2 regions of the Mesorhizobium sp. M1338 genome follow, and region 2 is predicted to be linked to the other one. Evidence: riboswitches for the same ligand, from Rfam matches in the RefSeq annotation. Region 2 holds a riboswitch; the other holds the start of a gene.

Region 1 (5,693 bases), on a different contig from region 2:
GCCCACCGACAGCGATGCCCCGGCGATATAGACCAGTTCGTCCGCCGCCGACTCGAAGGCGAAGGCGGTGTTCATCTGCGGCCGCCCGCGGAAAATCTCGGTCCAGCGCGCGCGCACCATTGCCGGGATGCTGGGCATCGCGGCAGCCAGCAGTGCCGACACGAACAGCGTCCATACCGGCCAGTCTTGATTTGCCGCCGCTATCAGGACGGCGAAGGCCAGCACGGAAATGATGGTGGTGGGCACTACGATCCGCGTCTGGCCAAGGCGATCCACCAGTCTTGATATCTGCGGCGCGAGGAAAGCGTTGGCGAGCGCGAATGTCGCGGCGACGGCGCCGGCCAGCCAATATTCGCCGCGCGTCTGCGACAGCATTGCCACGATGCCGATTGGTGCCATGGCGATCGGCAGGCGCACTATGAAGCCCGCGGCGGCAAAGCCCTTGGCTCCGGGGGCACGAAAGATTTCCGAATAGGGATTTTGCATGGGTTGGTTCCTCGACAAAGGACGATTCGACAATTACATACGATGCGTATGAATGTTAAATAGAGCATACGCCGCGTATGTCAATTGGCATACGCAACGTATGTGAATAGGTCCAGAAGCCATGCACAAACCCCGCAAGGAGATGATTGCCGAGACGCGCGCCAAGCTGATCGCGGCCGCCCGCCATGCCTTCGGCACGGTCGGCTATTCGGAAGCCTCGATGGATGACTTCACTGCCTCAGCCGGGCTGACGCGCGGCGCGCTCTATCATCACTTCGGCGACAAGAAGGGACTGCTGCAGGCGGTTATCGCCGAAATCGACGGGGAGATGGCGGCACGCATCAATGAGGTCGCGTCGAGAGCGCCGACCCGCTGGCAGCATTTTGTCGACGAATGCACGACCTATATCGAGATGGCGCTTGAGCCGGAAATCCAGCGCATCATGTTCCGGGATGGCCCGGCCGTTCTCGGGGATCCGGCACAATGGCCGAACGCCAATGCGTGCATCGCTTCAATGACCAGCCATCTGACGGCGCTGCAGGAGGAGGGAGTCGTCGTCTCCAGCCTCGACCCCGAAACGGCCTCGCGGCTGATCAACGGCGCGAGCAGCCAGGCGGCGCAACGGATCGCCAATTCGAACGACCCCGAAGCGACCTCGAAGAAAGTGGTGACGGCGTTCAAGCAACTGCTCGAAGGCCTGCTCAAAAAGCCGGGTTCGCAATCGAACTGAAATCCCATCGGTGGCCCGGCGCCACGGTAGGGCTTCGAACTCAAAAGACCTTACGACAGCCAGTTCGGCGGTGCCGGCAGCTTTTCACGATAGGAATTTTTTCTTGCTTCCATGACCTCAGCTATGGTACATATTCGTCCATGGTGCTGATTTGCGCCAGTGACCCGCCGCACAGGCGGGTTTTTCGGTTGATGCTCCGTCAGCCAACGCGCCGGCGAAGGCTGCGAAGGAAACCCGTTAACCCGAGTTCGTTGCCCGGGCGCCAACCCGGCAATTGACAATCGCCGGGTTGGGTCCATCCTTTCCGACCACCTCTGAGGGGAGATTCGGGGCATGTGGGATTTCGATATCGGCGGGTCGGTGTCCATCGTGATGCGAACCTGGCCGTTCATTGTCTTTCGCATGATCGTCTATTTCGGCATTACGCTGGCCTACATCATGGCGACGGGCACCGGCGCTAGCGTCGGCTATGGCGTCGGCCATATCTCCACCGATCCCGACGGGCCGCTGTCCTTTGCCCTGTGGGGCGGCGTGGTCGGTTTCGGTATCGTCTCGATCGCCGTCTACTGGATCCGCGAATACATCCTCTATGTCGTCAAGGCCGGCCACATCGCCGTCATGGTCCATCTGATCGACGGCCGCGACATTCCCGGCGGCCAGGACCAGATTGCCTACGCCAAGGATATCGTCACCCAGCGTTTCGCGGAGGCCAATATCCTTTTCGTCGTCGACCAACTGGTCAAGGGCGCCATCCGCGCCATCACCGGCCTCATCGGCGGCATCGCCGCCTTCCTGCCGATCCCGGGCCTGGGCGGCCTGGTCTCCTTCATCAACACGGTGATCCGCCTGTCCCTGACCTATGTCGACGAGATCATCCTCGGCTACAACATCCGCATCAATTCGTCCTCGCCGTTCGAGACGGCGCGCCAGGGCGTCGTGCTCTATGCCCAGAACGGCAAGGTCATGGTCAAGAACGCCGTCTGGCTGGCGGTCATCATGTGGGGCGTGTCCTTCGTCATCTTCCTGCTGATGCTGGCGCCTGCCGGCGCCATTCTCTTCCTGATGCCCGGCCAACTCGCCGGCTGGGCCTTCGTGCTCGCCATCGTCTTCGCCTGGGCTTTCAAGGCGGCGTTCATCGAACCCTTCGCCATCGCCTGCCTGATGCAGGTCTATTTCAAGACCATCGCCGGCCAGGTGCCCGATCCCGACTGGGATGCCCGGCTGGCCGAGGCGTCGTCGAAGTTCAGGGAGCTTAAGGATAAGGCGCTGGCCTCCTTCGGCGGCTCGCGTTGGGGCACGGCCGGCGCGACAAGCTGATCGGCGAGGCTCGCCGGCGTGGCAGCAACGGTGTTGAGGCGCGCCACGGTCGATTTGAGCAACGCTTCACCTTGCCCGGAAAAAACCTCGCTCATGATCAGTTCCGGCAACGGCAGCCGCCGTCCCCAGCCATGCGTTTCAAGGTCCGGCTTTGGCGCGAACTCCGAGACACGGCCGACGCAGAGATAGGCGACCGGGGTCACATGCTCCGGAATTGACAGCAGGCCTTTCAGCGCTTGCGCCTCGATGATGCTGACCCAGCCGACACCGACGCCTTCGGCGCGCGCCGCCAACCAGAAATTCTGCACCGCGCAGACCGTGCTGTAGAGGTCCATCTCCGGATTGTGCCAGCGTCCCAGCGGCGAACCTTCCGAGCGCTGCCGGTCGCAAGTGATGCAGATGTTGAGCGCGCTTTCGCAAATGCCTTCCAGCTTGAGTTTGCGGTAGAGCGCCTGGCGCTCTTCCTCGATGGCCGGCAATTCCTGCTCGCGCGCCGCCAGGAACAGGTCGCGCACCTTTTCCCGTCGTTCGGCATCGCGAATGACGATGAAATTCCAAGGCTGCATGAAGCCGACCGACGGCGCGTGATGAGCGGCAAGCAGCAGCCGCGCCAGCACCTCATCGTCGAGCGCGGTGGGCAGGAAGTGGCTGCGCACATCGCGCCGCGTGAACATGGCGCGATACACCGCATCGCGCGCATTCTGCTCAAATCCATCGCCAACGGCAGCGGTCATGTGTTCCGGCATCGCTTGTCCCCTTGCGATTGCAATCAATGCCATCCGCCTGACCATGCGGATGACGATGCCTGCCAGGCCGGTCTTCTGGCTTGGGATCAACCCGCGTCCGGTGCCTTCCCGTATCGACAGTGGCACATACCGGCGCGGTCCCCCTTACAGCGTTGGGCACGCCACGGAGTTCAACCGTGTTCCCGATTCTCCCACTTGCGGCGGGCACCAGGCAGTGCCACGGACCTTACGCCGAAGCGCGGACGACGCCAATGCCTGCCGCGACGCGAATGGACGCAGGCGCGATTTTCCCCAATCATCGGCCGCCCGTGCATGGCCTTTGTCGATCCGGGTCACTAGATTAGGACGATGGCTACCCGTCTCTATACCCATCCAGTCTTCCTTGAGCACCTCACGCCGCCCGGCCATCCCGAGCGGCCGGACCGCTTGCGCGCCATCGAGCGCGTGCTGGACGACGAAGCTTTTGCCGCGCTCGATCGTATCCAGGCGCCGGAAGGCGACGAGGCCACCATCCTCTATGCCCATCCCGCCGATTTCGTCGCCCGCGTGCGCGCCGCCATTCCCGACGAGGGAATCGCCCGCATCGACGCCGACACCACCGCCAGCCCGAAGAGCTGGCAGGCGGCGATCACCGCGATCGGTGCGGCCAACGCCGCCGTCGACGACGTCTTTGCAGGCCGCGCCGACAATGTCTTCGTAGCCGCCCGGCCGCCCGGCCACCATGCCGAAAAAACCACGTCGATGGGTTTTTGTCTGTTCAACACCGCGGCGATCGCGGCGCGTTATGCGCAGAAGAAGCATGGTGTCGAGCGGGTTGCCGTCGTCGACTGGGACGTGCATCACGGCAACGGCACGCAGGATATTTTCTGGGACGATCCGTCGGTGCTCTATTGCTCGACGCACCAGATGCCGCTCTACCCCGGCACCGGCGCGAAGAACGAAACCGGCGCCGGCAACATCGTCAACGTACCGCTGGCGCCGCAGACCGGCAGCGAGGTGTTTCGCGATGCCTTCCTGTCGCGCGTGCTGCCGGCGCTCGACAATTTCGCGCCCGATCTGATCATCATTTCGGCCGGGTTCGACGCGCATCACCGCGATCCGCTGGCCGAGATCAACCTGACCGAGGACGATTTCGACTGGGCGACCGGCCAGTTGATGCAGCGCGCCGCGCGTCACAGCGGCAACCGGCTCGTCAGCCTGCTCGAGGGTGGCTACGATCTGCAGGGATTGGCATTTTCGGTCGCCGCCCATGTCGGGCGACTGATGAAAGGATGAATGATGGCCGGTGAGACCAACGAAGATGTCAAGGCGATGAGCTTCGAACAGGCACTCGACGCACTCGAAAAGATCGTCGATGATCTTGAGCGTGGCGACGTGCCGCTCGACCAGTCGATTAAGATCTATGAGCGCGGCGAGGCACTGAAAGCGCATTGCGACCGGCTGCTGAAGGCCGCCGAGGACAAGGTCGAGAAGATCAGGCTGTCGCGCGATGGCAAGCCGGTCGGAACGGAGCCGCTTGACGCGGATTGAGGCGGTCCGAACGGTGGTCTTGCCTCACGGGCTTTTGGACATGATCATGATCGAGGATAGAACGCGTCCCGATTGAAAGCGCTCCAGGACAAGAGGAGATACGGAAGCGATGTGCAGAAACATCAAGACCCTGTTCAATTTTGATCCGCCCGCTACCAACGACGAAGTCCGCGACGCGGCACTTCAGTTCGTCCGCAAGCTGAGCGGAACGACGCGGCCTTCGAAGCAGAATCAGCATGCCTTCGACCACGCGGTCGAAGCCATCGCGGCATCGGCGCGCGAACTGCTTGATTCACTCGAAACCCATCAGCATCCGCGCAATCGCGAAGAAGTGGCGGCCAAACTAAGGGCGAAATCGGCGATCCGGTTTGCCTGATACATCCAGGCTGCCTCTGGCGCCGACGAGGAGAGTTCATGAGCTTTTTCCCGGGGAAAGACCCTGAAGTCGGCGACGCCTTCGCCAGCGACCAGATCGAGCTTATGGTCATCCCGAATGCCAAGGACATTGGCGGTTTTCAGGTGCGCCGCGCCCTGCCGACCGCCAAGAGGCGGTTGGTTGGACCGTTCATCTTCTTCGACCGGATGGGCCCCGCGATCCTGCGCGCCGGGCAGGCGCTCGATGTCCGTCCGCATCCGCATATCGGCCTGTCGACGGTCACCTATCTGTTCGACGGCAGGATCAGGCATCGCGATTCACTCGGCACCGAAATGGTCATCCAGCCCGGTGACGTAAACCTGATGACCGCCGGCCGCGGCATCGTCCATTCCGAGCGTACCCCCGAAGAACTGCGCGGCGCGCCGATGTCGATTTCCGGCTTGCAGACCTGGTTGGCGCTGCCGGACGGCAAGGAAGAAGTAGCCCCGGTTTTCGAGAACACCGCAGC
Region 2 (5,693 bases):
TATTCAACGGAGGCATGAAATGGACGCATTGAACAACGCCAACTCGCCGCGCCGGAACCTCACATGGCAAACTGGGGCTGTTCACGAACTAATCGCTTTTGAACAACCCCTGAGAGACTTGCCACAGGAGCGAGAACAACAAGCCGAAGTTGGCCCGTCCCGTCCTGTTGTCTCAGCCGCAGACCAGCGCTTCAACACGGCGGCCCAGCAGCCACATAGGAGTCTTATCGCAATTTCCAACCGCGGTGCGACTGTCAATTCTGATCAGCCCAAGACAGGCGGGCTTTCGGCGGCCCTGGAGTGCGTCGTGGAGCGTTCCGGCGCGGTCTGGGTAGGTTTTTCCGAGCATCTGGGCGACGGGGATAAGCAACAGGTGCCCCTCGTGCAGCGTGGCAAAGGTCAAATCGGGTGGCTCGATGGGCCGGCAGCGGACTATTCTCGGCACTATCAAGGTTTTGCAAATTCAATATTGTGGCCGGCGCTCCACTCGCTGCCGGACCGGATCTCAGGCTCGGAAGAGGATTATAAAAGTTATCGCGACGTCAATGCCTTCATGGCGCGCGCGGTGTCCGAATTGGGAGATAACGCAGTCTACTGGGTTCATGACTACCATTTCCTGCCGCTCGGCGCTGATTTGCACAGACTCGGCATTGACCGGCCGATCGGCCATTTCCTGCATACGCCATGGCCCGAGTCTGACATGATGGAGCGCGTGCCCAATTCTGGCGAGCTAATGAAATGTATGCTCGAGTATGATCTGCTCGGTTTCCAGACCGACCGTGATGTGAGCAATTTCCTCGCCTGTGTCCAATCTCATTTGGGGCTGGAGAGCAAGAACGGGGTCGTTTTCTCGGACCATGGCCAGACGCAATGCCAAAATTTTCCTATAGGTATCGATCCGAAGCAATTCGAACAGTGTGCCGCAGATTCGCTTGAGGCGCAGAAAGCCTACATTTCGCAGTTGAAACTTGGCGGAGCAAAGCTAGTTATCGGCGTCGATCGGCTCGACTACACCAAGGGCATCGACAATCGGATTAAAGCTTTCGATCTGCTGGCAGTCGAGCCGCAACGTGTCTCGCTCTTGCAAATCGCAACTCCCTCACGTGGCGACATCCAAGCGTACAGCGAATATCGGCGCGACGTCGAAAGACTCGTCAATCAAGTCAACAACCGGCATGGCACGGACGAGTGGATGCCGATTATCTATGAGAACAGGTCGTTCACCCAAGCTGAGATAGCGGGTCTTTACAGAGCCGCGCGTGTTTGCGTTGTGACGCCGTTGCGCGATGGCATGAATCTTGTGGCGAAAGAATACATTGCTGCACAAGATCCGAGCGACCCTGGCGTTCTGGTGTTATCGAAGTTTGCCGGCGCGGCCGAAGACTTCGGCGAGGACGCCCTGCTGGTAAATCCGAGGCTCTCCGACGAGATAGCTACCGCGATCTCAAGAGCGGCCAGCATGCCGCGCGAAGAACGCATCCAACGCTGGCGGAGGATGATGGACAAACTTGAAGCGTATACGATCCACCATTGGTCAGCGGACTTCGTTCGGCAACTGGACAGCAGCCGGGTTACGGTCCCTGCGGATCACTTCCACTATGTTGGCTTGGGCTGGATCAGCGAGGCCCAAATGCCTTCGTATCGGACCGAGCCAGAATTGCACACCGCGCTGACGCGTGCACTGGATAAAAACTGGGTCCTGCCGATCGTATGATGCAGAATATGAAGCACGCGAGCTTTGCCTGCATTTGCGCATCCCTCAATGCCGAGCGCTTGGAGAGAGAGATACTTATCCTGACCGCCTGAATGCGGCTTAAGCGGCTTATCGGGACCACAGTCGGGCTTTGCATCAGACCCTTGAGCCAGGCTCCGTCAGTGTGGTCTCTTGCCGCCGAGCGGAGTCATCACGATTGCCTAGTCACCCGTGATGACGACTGGCGTGCCAATTCCCCTCGGACCACGGTTTGGCGCTCACTCCGAGAAAACCGCTTCTACCACGCACGCACGGCTTGCGGCCGCATCGTTAAACATCGCCACCAATGCGATCTTCTGCATTCTAATGACGTTGTCACGCGCTTGAAGTCTTGTCCGAAATCCTTCATCGGCGACCTGCGAGGGATGTCGCAGCCCGACAGGGATCCATTAGTTGGACTATGGTGGCAGCGGAGCAGCGCCGCCAATGGGCGACTGAATATTTCACAATGTTAGACAAGCGTAAAAGCGAAATCACATAACGACATAAACATTTCGTTATGCGTCATTGACAAAAGAGCGGACTGCTGTGATTGTCTGCGTGTCGTGGTTCTCGCGTGCGGCGCTGCCGCAGCGGAGCTAAGAGGGAAGCCGGTGCAATGCCGGCGTTGCCCCCGCAACTGTTAGCGGCGAGCCAACCCCACTCATGTCACTGAGGCGAATACCCTCAGGAAGACGGGTAGAGGCTATGACCCCGCGAGCCAGGAGACCTGCCACGGCGAATTACGTCCACGGGCGGGGTGTCTCGGTGGCCGCTGCAAGCCGGCGTTCGTGCCGGCCTGCTAGCGCCTTCCTTGTCATCGGCGCCCCAACCATCGGGGTATGACATGACTGACTCTCAGGAAATTCCTGTAGCAACGCTCGGCGTGCCGCGCTTCGGTCGTCGGCGAGAACTGAAATTCGCGCTTGAAAGCTACTGGTCCGGAACATCGTCCGCTGGCGACCTTCTCACGACGTCGAAGGCGCTCCGTGCCGCTAGCTGGGAAGAGCAGCGCGATCGCGGCGTGTCGAAAATCCCGTCGAACGACTTCTCGCTTTACGACCACGTGCTCGACACCGCAGCCATGGTCGGGGCCGTTCCATCCCGTTACGGCTGGAATAGCGGCGAGGTCCCACTTGACATCTACTTCGCAATGGCGCGCGGCAACCAGGGTCAGACGGAGGATTGTGGACACGCTGGTCACCAGGAGGAAGCTCATGGACCTGGTGTAACCGCGATGGAAATGACCAAGTGGTTTGACACCAACTACCACTACATTGTGCCGGAACTCGATGATGATCAGACGTTCGCCCTCTCGTCATCGAAGCCGGTCGATTATTTCCTCGAGGCTAAAGCTCTCGGCATTCACACACGCCCAGTCATCCTTGGACCCATCACCTTCCTCAAGCTGGCGAAATCGCCTGCCGAGGGGTTCGGTCCCATCGCGCTCCTACCGCGGCTGCTGCCCGTTTACGAGCAAGTCCTGCAGAAGCTGAAGCTGTCGGGAGCCGACTGGGTGCAGATCGATGAGCCAGCGCTTGTCCTCGATCTGAACCCGAACGAACGAGCTGCGTTCGAATTCGCCTATGGCCAGCTGTCGAAAGCCGCGCCCGAGCTGAAGATCATGCTGGCTACGTATTTCGGGTCGCTGGGAGACAATCTCGAAACCGCGGTTTCTCTGCCCCTGGCCGGGCTGCATATTGATCTCGTGCGCGCTCCCGAGCAGCTGGAAACGGTGGGTCGGCTCGCTCCGAAGGATCTGGTGCTCTCGCTTGGCTTGATCGATGGCCGCAACGTCTGGCGTGCGAACCTGCCCGCCATTCTCGACCGCATCAAACCGATCGTCGCCGGCTGGCCCTTGGACCGCGTCGAGATCGCGCCTTCTTGCTCGATGCTGCATGTGCCGATTGATCTGCGCATGGAGACGGAACTCGACGCCGACATCAGGTCGTGGCTCGCCTTCGCGGCCCAGAAGACCGACGAGCTGGTCTTGCTGGCCCGGGCCCTGTCCCAAGGCAGGGATGCGGTGGCAGGCGCGTTGAAAGCGTCTGCCGAGGCTGCCGCCACGCGCGTGACATCCACGAGGATCCATGACCCGCTTGTTCAGGGGCGGATCGCTAGCATTGAGGACAGCGCGAAGCGACGAGAGAGCGCTTTTGGCGAGCGCTCCAGAGTCCAAGCCGGCTCACTCGGGCTGCCGCCGTTCCCGACGACGACCATCGGGTCCTTCCCGCAGACGCCGCAGGTACGCAAGGCGCGGGCCGCTCATGCGAAGGGCCAGCTGAGCTATGTCGACTATGAGACGTTCCTGAAGAAGGAGATCGAGGCTGCAATTCGCTGGCAGGAAGAGATCGGGCTGGACGTGCTGGTGCACGGTGAGTTCGAGCGAAACGACATGGTACAGCATTTCGGCGAGCAGTTGTCCGGCTTCGCGTTCACCCAGCATGCCTGGGTACAAAGCTATGGGTCGCGCTACGTGCGTCCCCCCATCATTTTCGGCGACGTATCGAGGCGCAATCCGATGACAGTGCGCTGGTGGCAATTCGCCCAGTCGCTTACGGAAAAGCCCGTGAAGGGAATGCTCACAGGCCCAGTCACCATTCTCAACTGGTCTTTTGTTCGCGACGACGTACCCCGCTCCGAAGCCTGCCGCCAGATCGCGCTCGCCATCCGCGACGAAGTGACGGATCTCGAAAGGTCCGGCGCAAGGATGGTCCAGATCGATGAGGCCGCCTTTCGCGAAGGATTGCCACTGCGCCAATCTGACTGGAAAGTCTATCTCGACTGGGCTGTCGAATGTTTCCGGATCGCTTCAACGGGTGTAAAGGACGCGACTCAAATTCATACCCACATGTGCTATTCGGAGTTCAACGAGATCATTCACGCGATCGCTGGAATGGATGCGGATGTCATTTCGATTGAGACGTCGCGCTCGAAGATGGAACTGTTGGACGCCTTCACGAGCTCCAAATATCCGAACGAAATCGGTCCCGGCGTCTATGATATTCACTCACCACGCGTCCCGGAAGTCGGCGAGATTTCGGACTTAGTCATGCTTGCCCGCGAGCGACTGTCCGATGGCCAACTGTGGATAAACCCCGACTGTGGCCTCAAAACACGCAAATGGGAGGAGGTCCGCCCTGCCCTCATTAACATGGTCGCTGCAGCACGCGCGCTCCGGCAGAAAGTGCAGGCGTGAGGCTTCTCTTCCTCACCGTGTGGGGAGTTGCCGACTGGCGGATGTCGGCCGGGAATATGCCAAACCGATCACACTCTTGGAAATAAGCCACTCGGCGAAAATGTGCAATTTTCCTTCGGCACGTGTCCTCATCCCGCAGAAATATGAATGTGACACTACGCTATAGTATTGGTCCTTGGGAACATACAGGCCCCGCGCCTCGAACAAATCGTACACACGTCGTTTCTCAAAGTAGACTGCTTGGCATGTTCGCTCAGGCGGCGACAATATATGGTGCTGCGCGTCTGTCCGCTTCCCCAGCTGATTCGCGCAGACTACGGGCGAGGTGGCAGGTTTCGGGTATTGCTAGCCTCCCGCCAATTCGGAGATGGATGTGGCAATTCGTGTGGCCCAAGTAAAAGCCGCAATCATTTTCGATTGCGACGTCCGCAGCCAGTTGGCCCTTTATTTTCCTGAGATCTGCGTTACAGGCCGGGGCGTTGTCGCCGTTTCGGAGGGTAAGATGGGATAGGCGACCTCGGGTGCCTCTCCGGTCAGCGAGTTGAGGAAGGCAACAAGCAGGTCAACTTCTTCGTCCGCCAGTACTACGCCAAGCTGGGTGGTCCCCATGATGGCGACGGCCTGTTTCAGATCCCAAACCTTGCCCGAATGAAAGTATGGCGCGGTGAGTGCAACGTTGCGCAGCGGCGCCACGCGGAAAACATAGTAGTCATCGGCTGCATTGGTGACCGCAAATCGGCCCTTGTCTTTGTCCGGCAGGAC

Evidence for each region. A riboswitch is a leader RNA that binds a small molecule or an ion and turns the genes downstream of it on or off. The one in region 2 is predicted to bind cobalamin.
Region 1: linked by a shared signal. The riboswitch ahead of bluB (5,6-dimethylbenzimidazole synthase) and the one ahead of metE (5-methyltetrahydropteroyltriglutamate--homocysteine S-methyltransferase) in region 2 are both predicted to bind cobalamin.

Annotation. Positions count from the first base shown of each region.
Region 1 covers NZ_JAMYLL010000004.1:26,320-32,012, forward strand. Annotated here, with positions in the region: gene NKH19_RS05630 (MFS transporter) at 1-486, opposite strand, end outside; gene NKH19_RS05635 (TetR/AcrR family transcriptional regulator) at 608-1,216, shown strand; gene NKH19_RS05640 (hypothetical protein) at 1,550-2,533, shown strand; partial or broken gene bluB (5,6-dimethylbenzimidazole synthase) at 2,650-3,324, opposite strand; cobalamin riboswitch at 3,328-3,506, opposite strand; gene NKH19_RS05650 (histone deacetylase family protein) at 3,628-4,554, shown strand; gene NKH19_RS05655 (exodeoxyribonuclease VII small subunit) at 4,558-4,809, shown strand; gene NKH19_RS05660 (DUF2277 domain-containing protein) at 4,919-5,185, shown strand; gene NKH19_RS05665 (pirin family protein) at 5,224-5,693, shown strand, end outside.
Region 2 covers NZ_JAMYLL010000018.1:23,172-28,864, forward strand. Annotated here, with positions in the region: gene NKH19_RS17620 (hypothetical protein) at 1-32, shown strand, start outside; gene NKH19_RS17625 (alpha,alpha-trehalose-phosphate synthase (UDP-forming)) at 20-1,714, shown strand; cobalamin riboswitch at 2,283-2,484, shown strand; gene metE (5-methyltetrahydropteroyltriglutamate--homocysteine S-methyltransferase) at 2,580-4,931, shown strand; gene NKH19_RS17635 (cytochrome-c peroxidase) at 5,376-5,693, opposite strand, start outside.